DNA from 3 places in the Paenibacillus sp. OAS669 genome. Region 2 is predicted to be linked to each of the others. Evidence: riboswitches for the same ligand, from Rfam matches in the RefSeq annotation. Region 2 holds a riboswitch; each other region holds the start of a gene.
What was found. A riboswitch is a leader RNA that binds a small molecule or an ion and turns the genes downstream of it on or off. The one in region 2 is predicted to bind cyclic di-GMP.
Positions count from the first base shown of each region.

Region 1: it holds a riboswitch for cyclic di-GMP, as region 2 does, so the genes downstream of both, GGC63_RS08650 (methyl-accepting chemotaxis protein) here and GGC63_RS10150 (methyl-accepting chemotaxis protein) in region 2, are expected to answer to the same signal.
Region 3: it holds a riboswitch for cyclic di-GMP, as region 2 does, so the genes downstream of both, GGC63_RS21505 (chemotaxis protein CheX) here and GGC63_RS10150 (methyl-accepting chemotaxis protein) in region 2, are expected to answer to the same signal.

Region 1 covers NZ_JADBDR010000003.1:141,900-147,522, forward strand. Annotated here, with positions in the region: gene GGC63_RS08640 (beta-galactosidase) at 1-1,833, shown strand, start outside; gene GGC63_RS08645 (ADP-heptose synthase) at 2,035-2,541, shown strand; cyclic di-GMP riboswitch class I at 2,951-3,049, shown strand; gene GGC63_RS08650 (methyl-accepting chemotaxis protein) at 3,124-5,154, shown strand; gene GGC63_RS08655 (GntR family transcriptional regulator) at 5,382-5,623, shown strand, end outside.
Region 2 covers NZ_JADBDR010000003.1:500,050-505,672, forward strand. Annotated here, with positions in the region: gene GGC63_RS10125 (MerR family transcriptional regulator) at 1-252, opposite strand, end outside; gene GGC63_RS10130 (exosporium protein C) at 446-871, opposite strand; gene GGC63_RS10135 (copper amine oxidase N-terminal domain-containing protein) at 1,135-2,001, shown strand; gene GGC63_RS10140 (hypothetical protein) at 2,025-2,324, opposite strand; gene GGC63_RS10145 (BMP family protein) at 2,569-3,600, opposite strand; cyclic di-GMP riboswitch class I at 3,876-3,960, shown strand; gene GGC63_RS10150 (methyl-accepting chemotaxis protein) at 4,092-5,623, shown strand, end outside.
Region 3 covers NZ_JADBDR010000010.1:84,000-89,622, forward strand. Annotated here, with positions in the region: gene GGC63_RS21490 (extracellular solute-binding protein) at 1-741, shown strand, start outside; gene GGC63_RS21495 (carbohydrate ABC transporter permease) at 765-1,694, shown strand; gene GGC63_RS21500 (carbohydrate ABC transporter permease) at 1,714-2,571, shown strand; cyclic di-GMP riboswitch class I at 2,738-2,822, shown strand; gene GGC63_RS21505 (chemotaxis protein CheX) at 2,922-3,371, shown strand; gene GGC63_RS21510 (sensor histidine kinase) at 3,497-4,606, shown strand; gene GGC63_RS21515 (efflux RND transporter permease subunit) at 4,960-5,623, shown strand, end outside.

The DNA.
Region 1 (5,623 bases), 360 kb from region 2:
GCGCAGAACGGCGTCTACGCTTGCCTTGCCACATCCACCGCTGCAGTACCGGCATGGATGGCGAAGCGGTACCCTGATGTGCTGCGGGTCACGTCGGACGGCAAGAAGCGCAAATTTGGCGGGCGGCATAATTTTTGTCCGAGCAGCCCGACCTACCGGCATTTTTCCCGCCTCATGGCGCGTAAAATGGCGGAGCGGTACGGCCATCATCCGGCGCTAGCCGTATGGCATGTCAACAACGAGTACGGCGGCAGCTGCTACTGCGAGCAATGCGAGAAGGCGTTCCGCGTCTGGCTGAAGAAGCGCTACGGTACGCTGGAAGCGGTAAATAAGGCATGGAACACGCGCTTCTGGGGGCATACGTTCCATGACTGGGATGAGATTGTGCTGCCCAGCGTGCTGACAGAGCAGCTAGGAGACGGGAAGACGACATTCCAGGGAATCTCTCTCGATTACAACCGCTTTAACAGCGATGCGCTGCTGGAGTGCTACCGGGCGGAATACGAGGAGCTTAAAGCCGTTACCCCCGATATCAAGGTAACGACGAACCTGATGGGCACCTTCAAGACGCTCGACTATTTCAAATGGGCCCAATCGATGGATATCGTATCCTGGGATAATTATCCCCGTTATGACACCCCGGTGAGCGTAACGGCCATGAGGCATGATCTGATGCGGGGCCTGAAGGACGGGGACCCGTTCATGCTGATGGAGCAGACGCCGAGCCAGCAGAACTGGCAGGCCTACAACAGCCTGAAGCGTCCCGGCGTCATGCGCTTGTGGAGCTACCAGGCAGTGGCCCGCGGTGCGGACACCGTCATGTTCTTCCAGCTGCGGCGTTCGATCGGCGCCTGCGAGAAATATCACGGCGCGGTCATCGAGCACGCGGGCCATGAGCATACCCGCGTTTTCCGCGAATGCGCGCAGCTTGGCGAGGAGCTGCAGCGGTTAGGAGACACGCTGCTGGATTCGCGTATTGAATCCAAAGTCGCAATCCTGTTCGATTGGGACAATTGGTGGGCGGTGGAGATGTCCTCAGGGCCGAGCAAGGAGCTCAAGTATCTGGATGAGCTCTCGAAGTACTACAAGGCGCTGTTCGACCGGAACATCCAGGTCGATTTGATCGGCGAGGATACGCCGCTGGATTCGTACAAGATCGTCCTGGCACCGCTTCTCTATATGGTGAAGCCGGGGATCGCCGGGAAGCTGGAGCAGTTTGTCCGGCAGGGCGGCAAGCTCGTCACGACGTTCTTCAGCGGCATTGTGAACGAGAACGACTTAGTTACGCTTGGCGGTTATCCCGGCGAGCTGCGTTCGTTGCTTGGCCTATGGGCGGAGGAAATCGATGCGCTGCCGCCGGAAGCATCCAACTCTATCGTGATGGAGGCTTCCTATGGGGAATTAGCAGCTGGAAGCTCTTACAGCTGCAGGTTGCTGTGCGATTTGATTCATGCCGAAGGGGCCGAGGTGCTCGCCGTGTACGGCTCGGACTTTTATCAAGGCATGCCTGCTTTAACCCGTAACCGGTTCGGACAGGGAGAGGCATGGTACGTCGCAACGAGTCCGGACGCCGAATTTATGGACCATCTTCTGTTCAGTCTTTGCAAGGAGAGCGGAATTGAGCCGCTTCTTGTGGCTCCGGAGGGCGTTGAGGTGACCCGCCGAAACAAAGAAGGCCGGCAGTTTACCTTCGTGCTTAATCATAACGACCGTTCAACGGCAATTGATCTGGGCGAAGCGGTATATCGCGACCTGTTGGAAGGAAAGGAGCATACGGGCCTATCGGAGCTTCCGTCCAAAGGGGTCTGGATCCTGCAGAACGAAGCCCGCTGATGGCTTCCGTCCGTTGCTCGTGTATTGACTTAAGACGGTATACGCTAAGCCCGGCAATGAAGGCCAATGGCCCGGATTGCCGGGCCTATTTGCATGGAAGGGCCTTGTTCGGATGTGTTAAGGCTGCATTAATGCTATAATGGGATATTAGAGCGTTACAATCTAAGAAAAGTCATTACAGATAGAGAGGGGGACGGAGCGATGCCCAAAAGCTTTGTCATAGAGGCTGTGATGCTTGCTGTGTATGGAGAAATGCTCGTTCCGAGCCAACCGGTAGAATACCTCGTTCCTTACACCACGATTCGGGAGCTGTATGAGCTGAAGGACAGCAAGGAACCGATCATGCCGGATGCAAGAGATGAAGCGCATGTAAGAGGGAAAATTGCCGAGCTGATCGGGCTGCTGGAGGAGCCGTTGAACCGGAAAAGAATGGAGCGCGCCGTGAATGTTCCTTGGGCCAAAAGTCCACCGATGCCGATCAATGATGCGGTAACGTTAACAATGGTAAACTCTTACGACAACGAAGAGTTTGGCGAAGCGTTCGATCCGATCGAAACGGAGCTGATTTTGACATCCATAAAAGAGCAGGTGCCGATTTTGACGGATCAGCCGGATTTTATTGAAAAGGTAATCGAGGCGGCGATTCAGGTCCAGGTGTATGATTTGGATGATTTTGAGTTTGCGGTCGAGGAGGATGGGACAATATAGTCCTATTTTGGAACAATATTGAAAATAAACTTATTTTTATGACTAAAATCCGCTGAACAAGCGGTTTTTTTTGTTTCATTAGGAAGGTATATCCAGTTCTTCAGAGCGATAGTCAGCTGATTTTTCAAGGACAGCTTCTTCTTTAGCGCGGATTTATAGGAACGGAATCACATACGTTTTTTTGACAAGATTCCAAACATTTACTGGCATTCTTGTCGAAAGAACAAATGGATTGTCAAAAAATGTATTGACTGTAGTATTGAGTATTATGTACTATGTATACAAAAGTAAAATATTTCATTGCTCCTACGTGCATCCAAAGACCTACATAAGCTCGCAAGCGTATTAGTACAACGGCAGCTAGAGGTGATGTTGAGACAAGACTGCGTTCCTGTAACTGACAATTTCATAAGCAAAAAGGTAAACCCATTCGAAAGATGGAGACACAAAGCCACGGGTCTAAGGTTTCGATGCTGAATAAGGAAACTATGATAGCCGGGTTGCCAAAACAGAGGATGTTTGTATATTTTGGCTATTCAATTTTTGAATAGCCATTTTTTATTAAAAGTTGGGGAGAGGACTATGAAAACCAAACGAATGTCAGTCATTTTCCAGAGTCAAACCTGGAGGAGCTTCAAACTGCAGCTCATGCTTGCCGTTATTGCCGTTATTTTTGTAACGGTAGCCGTCGTCGGCGGCTTTATGTACAAGTCGTCTGCGGATATGCTCAAGCAGGATATTGAATTGAACGTCAGCCAGCAGCTGGAACTAAATGCGCAGCTCATTACACAATGGCGCGACAGAGTGACGGCGGAGGCAAATGGAATCACCGGTTTGCCCGCTTTTGTGAAAGGCAATTCGTTTGACGAGCGTGTCGGCGTGCTGCAGGGTTATTTATCGAGAAACTCCGATTTCCTGCGGTTTTCGCTTTTTGATACGCAGGGGCAGGGGCAGCAGATTGAGAAGAAGGCTCTCGGCACCAAGTTCGATATCAGCTCCCGTGATTATTATAAGGAGGCGTTAACGGGGAAAACGCTGATCAGCGAGCCGATGATTTCCAAGGCCGATAACAGCATGATCATGAACGTCGCTGCTCCTCTCCGTGACGCTAATGGTACCGTAACCGGCGTCATTACGGGCGCCATCGGACGCGAGCAAATCGCAGCCATCGTTCAGCGCATTCAGTTCGGCAAAACCGGCTATGCCTACATGGTTAACGATAAAGGCGATATTTTGGCTCATCCGGATGCGAGCAAGGTGCTGACGGAGAACATTCTGGAAACGGCAGCGACACCCGAGCAGAAAGCCGGCTATGAGCAATTTTTGCAAATGCAGGAGCCGTTTATCGGCTACATTCAAGAGGACGGTTCCAAGCATCTGGTCGGGGCAAGGCAAATCCCGGACAGCGTCTGGAAGCTGGTAGTAACAGCGCCTTATTCTGAATTTACCGAGTCTCTGGACAGCATGTGGCTCCGGACGCTGCTGATTGCCTTCGTCATCATGGTTATTGGCATCGCCATCGCTTTGTGGCTGGGACAAACGATGTCTCAAGGCATTGTTAGAGTAGGACAAGCGATGAACCAATTGGCGCAGGGAGATCTGAAGCAGCATTTGCAGGTCCGTTCGCGTAATGAAGTAGGACAGCTGGCTGAGGACTTTAACACCATGACGGAGAACTTGAGGAATTTGATCGGGCAAGTCTCGCTGAATTCCGAGCAGCTTGCAGCCACCTTCGAGGAGCTGTCCGCCAGTGCGGATCAGAACTCCGTCGCTTCCCAGCAGATAGCCCAATCGATACAGAGGGTAGCGGAGGGAGCGGACGTGCAGGCCCATGGAGCCATGCAAAGCGCCAGTGCGATGGAAGAAATGGCTACCGGTGTACAGCGTATCGCTCAAGGCACTTCCGTCATGGCCGAAAGTGCGTTAAAAACCTCGGAGGAGTCGGAAAAAGGGAAGGAACAAGTGGAGAAAATCTCCTACCAGATGGACAATATCCACGACAAGGTTACGGAATGTACTGCAGTTATTAACCGTCTGGATGCGAAATCGCAGGAGATCGGCGACATTATCAAGCTGATAACGGAAATCTCCGCCCAAACGAACCTTTTGGCCCTTAATGCTGCTATCGAAGCTGCGCGTGCCGGAGAACAGGGCCGGGGCTTTGCGGTAGTCGCCCAGGAAGTCAGAAAGCTCGCCGAGCAATCGGCTCAATCCGCGAACGAAATCACCGAATTGATCCGGGAAGTTCGCAACGATACGGTTCTTGCGGTTGAAGCTATGAATGAAAATGCCAAGGAAGTGGAAACCGGCATTCAGGTCGTGGCCGATGCGGGGGAAACCTTCAACCTCATCTACAAGGCAGCCCAGGAGGTGGCGGATCAGGTGCAGGAAATTTCCGCCGTCGCTCAAGAAATAGCAGCCGGTACGGAGGAAGTATCTGCTTCCCTTGATGAGTCCGCGAACATAGCGAAGGAATCTACCGGGCTGGCGCAGGAGGTTTCCTCAGCTGCCCAGAAGCAAATGGCGTCCATGGAAGAAATTACGGCAAGCGCAGGCGATTTGAGCAAAATGGCGCAGGAGCTTCAGGAGCTGATCGGACGGTTCAAAGTGTAGCAGCAGGAAGCGGCATAAGACGGCGCCGGCCGACAGCGTTGCTGAAGCAAGCATAAGAGGAAGAGTGCGGACTATCAGTACCGGTAGTCCCCTTCCCTGCTTTGTCGTTTTATAGGAAAAAACCACGCAAAACAGGTTGACCGTCCTTTAGGCATTAACGTATGATGTGTACATGCAGTAATTGATAAAATTGGATGGAATAACCAGATGTGTGAGGAGTTGTTCAGTTGAAATTTAACATGAACCCGATTGTTAAACCTACGACAACGAAGGAAAGAGTCTATAACGAGATCAAAAAGGTGATTCTCAACGGATATATCTCCTCCAAAGAGGTTTTCACCGAGGTACAGCTGGCCGACTCTTTGAACACATCGAGAACCCCGGTTCGCGAGGCGCTTCTGGATTTAATGAAGGAGGGCCTCATCACCTCCATTCCGCGAAAAGGGATGTCCATTCGGAAAGTAACCGA
Region 2 (5,623 bases):
CATTTCCTCACAGAACTCATCACTATCATAGGCATCTAAATTTTCATGGCACTTTAAAATTTCAAGAATTTCCTTCGTTGACATACCGAGTTCTAAATAAATTTGTATTGTTTTGATTCGCTTGATGTCAGCCTCGTCAAATTCCCGATAATCATTATCTAAACGCTTTGCGGTCAGCAGCTTTTGCTTTTCGTAATACCGGATAGAACGGGCGCTGACGCCGGTTGCTTTCGAAAGCTGGCTTATTTTCATCGGATAGCCCCTTTCATAAAGATGGTATTTCTATTATATAGGTACCTTCCATTACTTCCAAGCATTGAGCGAAGCGAGCAAATCATTTTCAAAAAAAAAGCAGCCCACTCCCTTGCGGAACGAGCTGCTTTTTCTCACTTAGAAAATCTATTGCTGATGCTTTTGTAAGCATCTTTCAGGCATAGAGGCGCTGTTAATTTCTGGTTTTAACAGCTAATCCACTAAACGATATAGGCCCTACAACATCCACTCTTGTATTTGCAGTAAGATTTTCTGCCGTGACTGTGTAAGCATGGGCACCTGCTTTTACATTTCTATCTTCAGCCTGGAAGGTAACGATATAATTTTGTTCCGAACCCGTAGATTCGATGCCTTGCTGCGTGTTGAAAATTTCTGTATTATCGCGGAAGACTCTAAAACGAATCTGCGCAATGCCTTTGATACCTCTGACACCAATGGAAGCTACCAAATCTACACGATTCGGTTGAGAATTCGCTGGAATCCGTATAGGGATCGATGCTATGCCGGATTTTTGCGGGGAACGCCGAATAGTGAACGATCTGGCCGGGTTGAATTTACTAAGCGGCTGGACGGCTGCTTTATCAAGAATACGTACCAAAAATATCAGCTCCTCTTTTTTTTGATACATCAAGATATGTAAGAGATTAGTAAAATGATTGGACAAACATTTAATAGAAGCTTCTTTTGGAAATCTCCACTCATGCCGATAACAGACGGGTTTGAAATAAAAAAATGGAGCCCTTTTAAAGAGCTCCACGTAGATTTATCGCGAATTTTCATTTTCCATTATATGGGTTACCAATGACATAGGGTATAATAAGACTCAGAAACTAAGAAGTACTTACAACAAGGGGGATTAGAATGGTAATTAAAAAAACAAAGCTAATTGTTTCCTTATCGCTTTTGATAATAGGTTTGTCGAGTTTTGGGATTAAAGACATTAACGCATTGGAACAAAAAATACTTATTTATCTTAATGGCCAAGAAAAGACAGATTGGAATCCTCAATTCATAGATGGACATGTGTATGTACCAGCTAGGTCTATTGCTGAATCTTTAGGTGCTAAAGTAAGTTGGGATGACCAAAGACATGCTGTAGATATTAATGCCGACATCAAAATGATTGCTTCTATTCCAGAGGAAGAAACTTACCTGTACGCTTTAAATAAAGCTGATAACTTGTATAAAGAACTAATATTAAGTATCAAAGGTGTTAAAAAAGTTTTCAATTGGGACACCATTGCTATGATAGAAGATTTACCGCAATTGTCTTATTTGGATTTGAATAATGATCAAAAGAAAGAGTTGGTTATTATTTTAAGCCAAGGTCATGGCACAGGCTACTCTAATGAAGCTATTCATATTATTAATCCTGAAAACTTTACGGAATATAATATAGAAAATCCGCTAGATATCGTTAAAAACAATGTCACAACAAGAATCATATCTGATACTGAAGTTGAGATACAAATAGGTGATGCGATTTCCAAAATAAATGTAAAGGATGTCCCTTATCAATATTCCCAACTGTTCCCGACTAACATTTCTGAAATTAGATATGAAAATTTTATTCAATATGAAGTGTCCAATAGTACAATAAAAGCAGCTGTTGGAGTCGAAGGAGATTATTTGAAATCTATAGGGGATATTGTAATCGAATATTCGTTTAAAGATGGCGGGTTTACAACGAATAATATTTCATTTAAAAAAACGAGCTTGCCTAATTAAGTTTGAAACATAACCAAGTAGAATCATTTGCTTTTACCAAGGTACACCAGCAAACTAATTACCGACAAAATCGCAACGATAATAAACATAATAAAAGAAACAGGGTCGCCGCCCATGGATAATGCATCGGAGAGAATTCCTATTTGATAAGTCATAAAAGCGGATACTAGTAGACAAATACATAGGATAAGGCTGATGGTAAATCCATTCACTAATGGATAGTGCTTCTTCTGGAAGAGGATCACTAGCAAGGAGACAATAAGAACAATGATCAACAATAGATAGATCGGTCTAAAGTTGGTAAAAATATTTGCACTCTCCATATAATCCCCCTGTCATCTGCAATGTGAATCCCGTTTTTTCGATGCATCTTTACTATTATTCTTCGAACCTCATTATTAGTATATTTCTTCCAGAAACAGATGACAAATCCGACAGAGAGATGTTGACCTTCCTTCTTCATTCGTCTTATTACATCGAATAATAAAAAGCACTTCTCTACCCCTCTCGAGAGTAAAAGAAGTGCTCTTTGTACAAACCTAACGTATCGTTATCCGAGCGCAGGTTTTAATAATTTGTAAATTCAGGACCGGTATATTCAGTAGGAATCACAATTTCACCAGATTGGATTTTATCGGCGAAAGCTGCAATTTTGTCCTTCACATCTTGTGGAACAATAGGTGACAGCACAAGTCGAACGGCATCCGGATTCTCAAGTCCGATTTTTTTCACCGTATTTGGCTTCCATGTGCCTTCCGTCAAATCTTTAATTGCTCCGTATACAGTCAGGCTTGCATCCGAAATCGCAGATCCAATGAAAACATCAGGTGCATCGGCATAATAATCGCGAACGTTAGCGAATTGGTATACGCCGTTCTCGCGTGCCGCTTCGGTAACGCCGTTACGGGCCATGTTCAGCATGGTGAAGATCATATCCGAACCCGCGTTAATTTGTGCTTGAGCGACTCTTTTCGCTAGATCAGCATCTTCCTGATTGCCCGTAAACGTGGTAAGGAGGGTTGCGTTAGGATTGGTGTGCTTCACACCGTCGGCAAAGGCTGCGCGTCCCGCTAGGCCGGGACCTACGCGTGCGCCGGAAATATGGGAAACTACGTTGGTTTTAGTCAAAAGTCCTGCTGCAGCGCCCGCCAGCCATGCGGATTCTTCCTGCTTAACTTGATAGCTGGACAGGTTGTCGCCGGTCAAATTCGTTTGTGTATTCACAAATTTTATTTTTGGAAATTCTTTGGCTACGAGCTTTACTGCTTCCGAGCTTTGCCCTGCATGAGCAATGATCATATCCGGGTTTTTCTTAGCCAATTGACGCAATGCATCCGCGATTTGTGCGGTATCATGCGGGATATTTTCCACGTAGGTCGCTTTGATTCTGAAATCCTCTTCTGCCTTTACCAATCCGCGGTAAGCAGATTCCATAAAACCGCCATCCTTGGATGAACCTGGAATCAACAGGGCGACTTTAGCCTTTTTATTATTGGTGTGAGACGGGTCCTTGCTAGCTTCTGCAGTAGCTAAACCGGATGTAAATACAAGTGCCATAGCCAAGCTCGACAAAGCCAATTTTGAAAGAAGTTTTTTCAAGATGTACCCCTCGTTTCCAAAAAGTAGTTTTGTCCGGACAAATCAGAGAATAAACTAGACTTCATTTTTTGTCAAATTATGCCGAAAAGAAATAGAGGGGGTGAAACAATTTTCGTGGAAAAACGTCATTTACAGGCCTATTTTCCCTAGAGCAACCATGACGATTATCCTAAAATTCGACATTTCGGTACGTAAAGTAAGTATTTAGTTTTAGTAAAGAGGTCTTGTATTTTTCAAAACGCTATATTATACTTTGGCCAAACGATATACCCATATCACGAAAAAGGCAAACTTCTCGAAAGAGGGGGACGCAAAGCTTCGGGCCTAAGGATTTTGATCTACGGCAGCCGGGCCACCGAAAAATGGGGGGAAGTCCATCCCTTTTTTTGGGGATGGACTTTTTTTGCCGCGTCAAAATGTTTGAGTTCTTTAAAGTGATAAAGCGTTTAGTGTCTCATTACACAAATATTTCAATGGGGGATGCTTGGATCATGAAGTTTATCCAGAACTTGCGAATCAAAACGAAAATAGGCGGAATGCTGGGGCTTTCCATCGTGTTCCTGCTCATTATCGGCATTACAGGCTATTTCGTCATGGACAAGATGGCTAACAATGCCCGCGTTATGTACGAAGAAACCTTGATCCCGAATAGTCTTGTTGAAGGGCTTCTGTTCGGTAATTCGCAAATGGATTCCTTGCAGCTTGAATTGCTGCTGGCGAAAGATGAAGCGATTATTAAACAAATTCAACAGCAAATTACTCAAACCCGCGATAAAAATCAGGCTATACGAAAAAATCTCGAACAAATCACGTTGTCCCCGAGAGCACAGGAGCAGTACCAGCACTTCGTCGATTTAATCCCTAAAAACAACGATGCCAAGAAAAAAGTAGATGAATTGGCCGTTGCCAACCAAAAAGAAGCGGCGCATAAGGAATATGTAAATTCGTTCAAGCCGATCCGTGCGGAGATGATTCAAAGCCTGGAGAACGTTGTTAAGTACAATGAAGAGGATGCCAAAATCTTTTACGATAAAAGTATTGAAAGCTCCAAGGTGGCAACCTCCATCATCATTGTTGTTACAGTGCTTGCCGTTGTTCTTTGCTCCTTGATCGGGTATGGCGTTGCTAATATGATCACCAGACCGGTCCGCAGTATCCAGCAATTGATGGCTAAAGCGCAGGATGGGGACTTAACGGTTAACGCTACATACCAATCCAAAGACGAAATCGGTCTTCTTTCGAAGGATTTCAACGGAATGATCGCGAGCCTTAGAGAAATCATTGCGAAGATCGTCTTTGAATCTCAGAACTTGTCTGCAAGCTCGGAGCAATTAGCAGCGAGCTCGGAGCAATCCGCCCAAACCACCCATCATGTCGTTGCGGCCATTCAGGACATTGCCGGAGGCGCAGATCAGCAGATGCAGAGTACTACCGAGAGCGTGAGAGCAATGGAAGAGATGGCGACCGGCATCAATCGGATTGCAGAATTTTCGGGCAACGTATCCGCCATGTCCATGGAAGCTTCCAAGGAAGCTGAGGAAGGCAACATTTCGATCCAGAAAGCCATGTCCCAAATGGATATGATCCGGGAATCCGTGAGCGATTCAGCCAAGGTGGTTAATCAACTGGGGAAACGTTCCGATGAAATCGGTCAAATTGTCGATGTTATTACTGATATTTCGATGCAGACCAATCTGCTTGCGTTGAATGCCGCCATTGAAGCCGCGCGAGCGGGCGAACACGGAAGAGGCTTTGTCGTCGTAGCCGACGAGGTTCGGAAGCTGGCGGAGCAGTCGCGGCAATCGGCGGAGCAGATCGCGGAGATTATTCAGCAAATTCAAGGTGAAACCCGTTCTGCGGTGATCGCCATGGAGAAAGGCAGCAAAGAAGTAGAGCACGGAACCGTGATCATGCAGGAAGCGGGAGAAGCTTTCCGCAACATTATGAATGCGGTGCAGCAGGTTGCTTACCAGATGCAGGAGGTCTCTGCAGCATCAGAGCAAATGTCGGCAGGCACCGAGGA
Region 3 (5,623 bases), on a different contig from region 2:
GATAAGAACGGCCAATACGTCGTCGAGGGGCTGGCTTGGCAGCCGAACGCGCAGCTGCACCATTGGTACCGGGATGCGCTGGTGTATCAGGCGGGGGGCAAAGACATCAGTGACGATAGGCGCAAAATTTTGTGGAACCAATCCCCGGCAGGGCTTGAGGCCTTCAAATATTTGATAGATTTGTCGCTTGTACATAAGGTGGGCACGAACAATTTTTATAATGATGACATTACGGCCTTCAAGGGCGGTCATGCGGCGATGAATATCGACGGTTCGTTCCAGCTCGGCGGCTTGAAAAAGGATGTGCCGGATTTGCCGTACGCGATCGCCCCGCTGCCTGCATATAAGGAGAAAGCGACGCAGGTATCGTTCTGGGCCAATGCCATTACGAAAAACGTGCAGGGCAAAAAGCTTGAAGCCGCCGCGGAGTGGCTGAAATATTTGACAAGCAAGGAAGTGCAGGAGCAATGGGTGGAGAAGGTCGGGGAGCTCCCGGCCAAGAAGGAGGTCGCTTTGCAGGAGAAATATGCCAAGGATGAGAAGCTGGGGCCGTTCATTCAACAGCTTGGCGTGGCACATGCCCATTTCTTCGTTGATGAGAAGCTGGAGCGGGACTACTTCACAGAGGCGGTCGATCAGGTGGTGCTGAACAAGGTGCCTTATGAGAAAGCTTTCGAGGAGCTTGTATCGAAGACGCAGAAGCTGTATGACGATTATTGGGCGAAGCAGGATAAGAAATGAGGCGGGAGTCAGGGGGAGTGTCTATGGAACAAGTAAATAAGCTTGCACTCCGTAAAAAGCCAATTTCCTTTAAAAGCGGGCTCAGCTATAAAAAGCAGCGCTATCTGTTTATTTACAGCTGCCTTCTGCTGCCCCTTCTTTTTTTTGTCATCGTACGTATTCTGCCTATTGCCTATGCATTCAACATTGGCTTCCGGGAGTGGGATTTATTGTCGGAGGAGAAGCCCTTCGTCGGATTCGACAACTATGCAGCGCTCTTTCAGGATACGAAGTTCATCAGGTCGCTCGGCAATACGTTCGTATATGTTCTGATCGGCGTGCCGGGGCAGTTGATCGCCGGTCTGGCGGTTGCGCTCCTTCTTCATAAGCTCCATGTATCCAGAGGCTTGTACCGGACCCTTTACTTTATCCCCTATATCACCAGTGTAGTTGCGGTAAGCTGGGTGTTTCGCTGGATTTTTATGAAAAATGGAGTTATCAATGCGCTGCTCCTGAAGCTGGGTCTCGAGCCGCAGCTATTCCTGGGCTCTCCGTCTCAAGCGATCTTTATTGTTATTGCCGCAATGATATGGCAGAGCATCGGGTTTCAGATGATCGTCTTTTTGAGCGGGCTGGAGAATATCCCGGCCTTGTATTACGATGCAGCTTCCATCGACGGAGCGAACCGCTGGCAAAGGTTTCGTTATATTACATTACCGCTGCTCAACCCGGTTCTAGTGTTCTCCGTCATTATTGCCAGCATCAGCTATCTGCAATCGTTCACCCAGGTGTTGAATATGACCTTGGGAGGTCCGCTGAACTCGACGGTTTCCCTGGTATTGTATATCTACGATATGGCCTTTAAGCATTTCAATATGGGAGAGGCGGCTGCGGCGACCGTGGTGCTGTTTGTCATCATTTTATTGCTGTCTCTGCTGCAGATGAAGATATTAAGCAGCAAAACAGAGTATTAGGCCCTAGGGGGTGAAGGCAGTGAAGGTTACAGGAAACGCCGGTGGAACGAACAAGAGGCGCCGGTTCGGGGCTACTATAGTTCTGCTTCATATCGTACTCAGCATCGGAACAGTGGGAATGGTATTTCCTTTTGTGTGGATGATCGCCACCTCCTTGAAGCTGCCGAAGGACGTATTCTCCTTGCAGCTGATTCCGGAGACGATGACCCTTGATAATTATGCGGCCTTGTTCGTCCAATCCCCGTTCGCCGACTGGATGCTGAACAGCCTGGTCGTGGCCTGCATAACGACGGCAAGCGTGGCGCTGTTTGATACGGTAGCAGGCTATATTCTGGCCCGATTTTCATTTCACGGCAAGCAGGTTATCTTTATCGCCATCTTAAGCACGATGATGGTGCCTACGGAGATGCTGATCATCCCCTGGTATATCGCCTCTGTTCAACTGGATTGGGTAGATACGTATACGGGGATTTTGTTTCCCGGGATCATGTCGGCTTTCGGCATTTTCCTGATGAAGCAATTTATGGAGCAGGTTCCTCAAGAGCTGCTGGACGCAGCCAGAGTCGACGGTTTGAATGAATGGAGCATCATGGTGCGTATTGCGGTGCCTCTTGTTCGTCCCGCGCTGGCTGCGTTAGGAATACTTACTTTTTTATCCAGCTGGAACGCTTTTATTTGGCCGCTTATTGTGACCCAGTCGCCCGAACGATTAACCATTCCGGTGGGCATTTCCTTCTTCTCGAGCGAACAGAAGGACAGCAGCAGCTGGGCGATGATTATGACAGGAGCAAGTGTCTCGGTGCTTCCGCTAATCGCCGTATTCCTGTTGTTTCAAAAGCATATTATCCGCGGCATTGCATTAACGGGACTGAAATAGGTTCTTCACCATTTGGCGGGTACTCATATGAATTTGGCCTCTTTACAAATAGCCGGATATAGTAGTAAAGTCATGGAGATACGGTTGGTGCTATAGGAAAACAAGTACTATTTTGCCAGCTTGTATGCTACAATGGATGTAGTTTGGCTATATAATCACCATGACAAATCGATAATGGCAAACTTGCCGAAAGGCAGGGACGCAAAGCCACAGGCCTAAAGGAGCATTCCTATGGCGGCTGGGTTACCGAAAACGGCGCATAGGTTCTAAGTTTTGCAAAAACAAGACTGCCCAATTTCGGGCAGTTTTTTTTAATTCTTATAACTTTCTTTGTAAAGGGGCTGTATCATGTGCAAGCAAACTTCGTGAACCCGTTCTTAACTTCTTCACTTCATGTCATTGAAACGCTGATCCAAATTAAACCCATTGTCGGGCAGCTTAGTATGAGAACGATCCAATACACGGAGGATTACGTTTGGCTCAAAATCGGGATTCTGGGCCAGCTGCAAAAGGATATTATTTTTGGTATTCCCGAGACGGTTGCTTTACGGATGGTATCCGGGATGATGGGCGGCTATCCCCTCACGCATTTTGATGAGATGTGCCAGAGCGCGGTCGGCGAGCTGGGGAATATGATTAGCGGAAATGCCAGCACCTTGCTGTTTCAGCAGGGGATCGAAGTCGATATTACACCGCCGAGCCTCATTAACGGAGCTGCAAACCATTGGGGGGGCGAAGTGTTCAGTATTCCTCTTAGTCTGGAAACCATCGGAGAATTTCATATTTATATTTCCGCATAATAATGTATACTATTCCTATGAGACAAAATGTATATAAAGTCCTATAGTTTTGAGCATTGGACTTCCGATCTCTTTATGATATGTTATGTAATATCACACTCCTATATATAGGCGGGTTTTCTTTTATGGATGCAGAGCCTTTGTTAAAGCATGTAAGGGATAAGAAGTCACAGGTTATTGAGCAGTGGCAGAAGCTGATGGAGGAGCAGATTTTACGCGGGTATAATGTATCCAATATGATGCGCAGGGGCGACATCTATTTTGATTATATTACCGATCTTCATATTCCCCCGGAGCAGCATCCGATTCGGCAATTGGTTGACGATTGGTGCGGAAGGTTCGAGGAATTGGGGCTTCAAATTATTGATATTATTCAATGCTCTCACTCATGGCGCCGCGCCTTGCTGGATGTACTCGGAGATTCGCTGCCGGCAACCTTGTATCACCAAATTTGTCTTCGAATCGACGATTTCGAGGGAATCCTATGCAAGCATTATTGGCAGATTACATTGGCTTCAATGATAGAAAAAGATACGGCTATTCACCAGCTTCACGACGACCGGATGAATCTGATCGGGAAAATGGCCGCCAGCATGGCGCACGAAATTCGCAACCCTTTAACTTCTATTAAAGGGTTTATTAAACTGCTTCGTTCTAATATCCATTCTCTGCCAAAAGAGAAGATAGACTCCTATTTGGAGTTCATAGAGGATGAATGCAACAATATGCATATGCAGGTGACCGGATTTCTCAGCTTCTCCAAGAAGCCTATGGTGGAAGAAGAGAAGGAGCCGATCTCCGTCAAGCAGATGCTGGAATACAACCTGTCGTTGCTGCGCCCTCGACTAATTAATGAAAATGTCAATCTGTGCGTTAAAATTCCGGAACATATGACCCTTCGCGTTCAGAGGCTGGGAATCCAACAGGTGCTGAACAATTTGATTAATAATGGTATCGATGCGCTCTCTCAAGCGAAGTACGATAAAAAAATGAAGATATCCGCCTTCGAGGACCAGCGTAAAGCCTATATTCACATTACGAATAACGGTCCTCCTATTCCGGCGGAGCTGGCCAAATCGCTATTTGTCCCATTTGTTACCAACAAAACGAATGGAACGGGCCTAGGGCTTACGATTTGCAAGCAAATTATGCATAAAAATGACGGGGAGATCTCGTTCTCCAGTACGGATAAGGAAACTGTATTTATGCTGACCTTTCCCAAGTCGGCTTCCTGAATAACTGAATCCATAAAAGAGGAACTGCAAGCGATTAAGCTTGCGGTTTTTTTGTATGCACATATACCTGCAATAACTTACCAACGGTTAAATAAGGAGCCGAGAGGGGTTTGTTCATGCTCCGTTCATATTCGTGGTGTACTTTAATCGAAGAAATCGAATGTGCCCTGTCGTCATTCGTCCGGGCATAACGTGGATGCCGACGCTTATAAAGCAAAGTTCAGTACCGCTTACGAAGTAAGTTTTGCCCTGCAAAACTAAGCAAATGCTTACGAAGTCAGCTTTGCTTCGCAAAGCTAAGAAAATGCTTACGATGCAAGCTTTACTGCGTAAAGCTCTTAGGAGGGAACCCAATGAACAAACTGACCAGCTTCTCCATGAAAAATGTAGCTGCGGTGTTCATCATGATAGCCATATTGATGGGCGGAGGCTTGTACTCAGCATCTACATTGAAAGTGGAGAACATGCCGGACGTATCCTTTCCGGTAGTCTTAATTTCCACCACCTACCAAGGTCCGCCTAAGGATGTGATGGAAGAGGTCACGAAGCCTATAGAGGATAAGGTGGCCAATATCGAGGATCTTGATTCGCTGACGTCTACCTCAAGCGATAACGTATCCACCATCATCGTCCAATTCAAGCAAAATGTAGACACAGATAAAAAGAAGCAGGACTTGGAAAGTCTGGTGCAGGAAGTGCAGCTGCCTGCTACGGCGGATAGACCCAAGGTATCCACCTTCGGCTTTGCTTCGATACCTGCCTATTACTTGGCGATCAATGCCGACAACGGCATGAGCCAGACGGAGCTGGATCAGCTCTATGAGGACAAAATCAAGCCAGGCTTTGAAGCGATGCCGGGCATTGACCATCTGGATTCCATCGGTGCCAGAGAAACGACCATGGATATTCAGCTGGATGCGGATGCATTGAACAGCTTTGGCTTGACCCCGGCGCAAGTGACGGCCTCGCTGCGCAGCGCTTTGTCCAACGGGCCAATCGGCTCCGTCGAGTTTGACG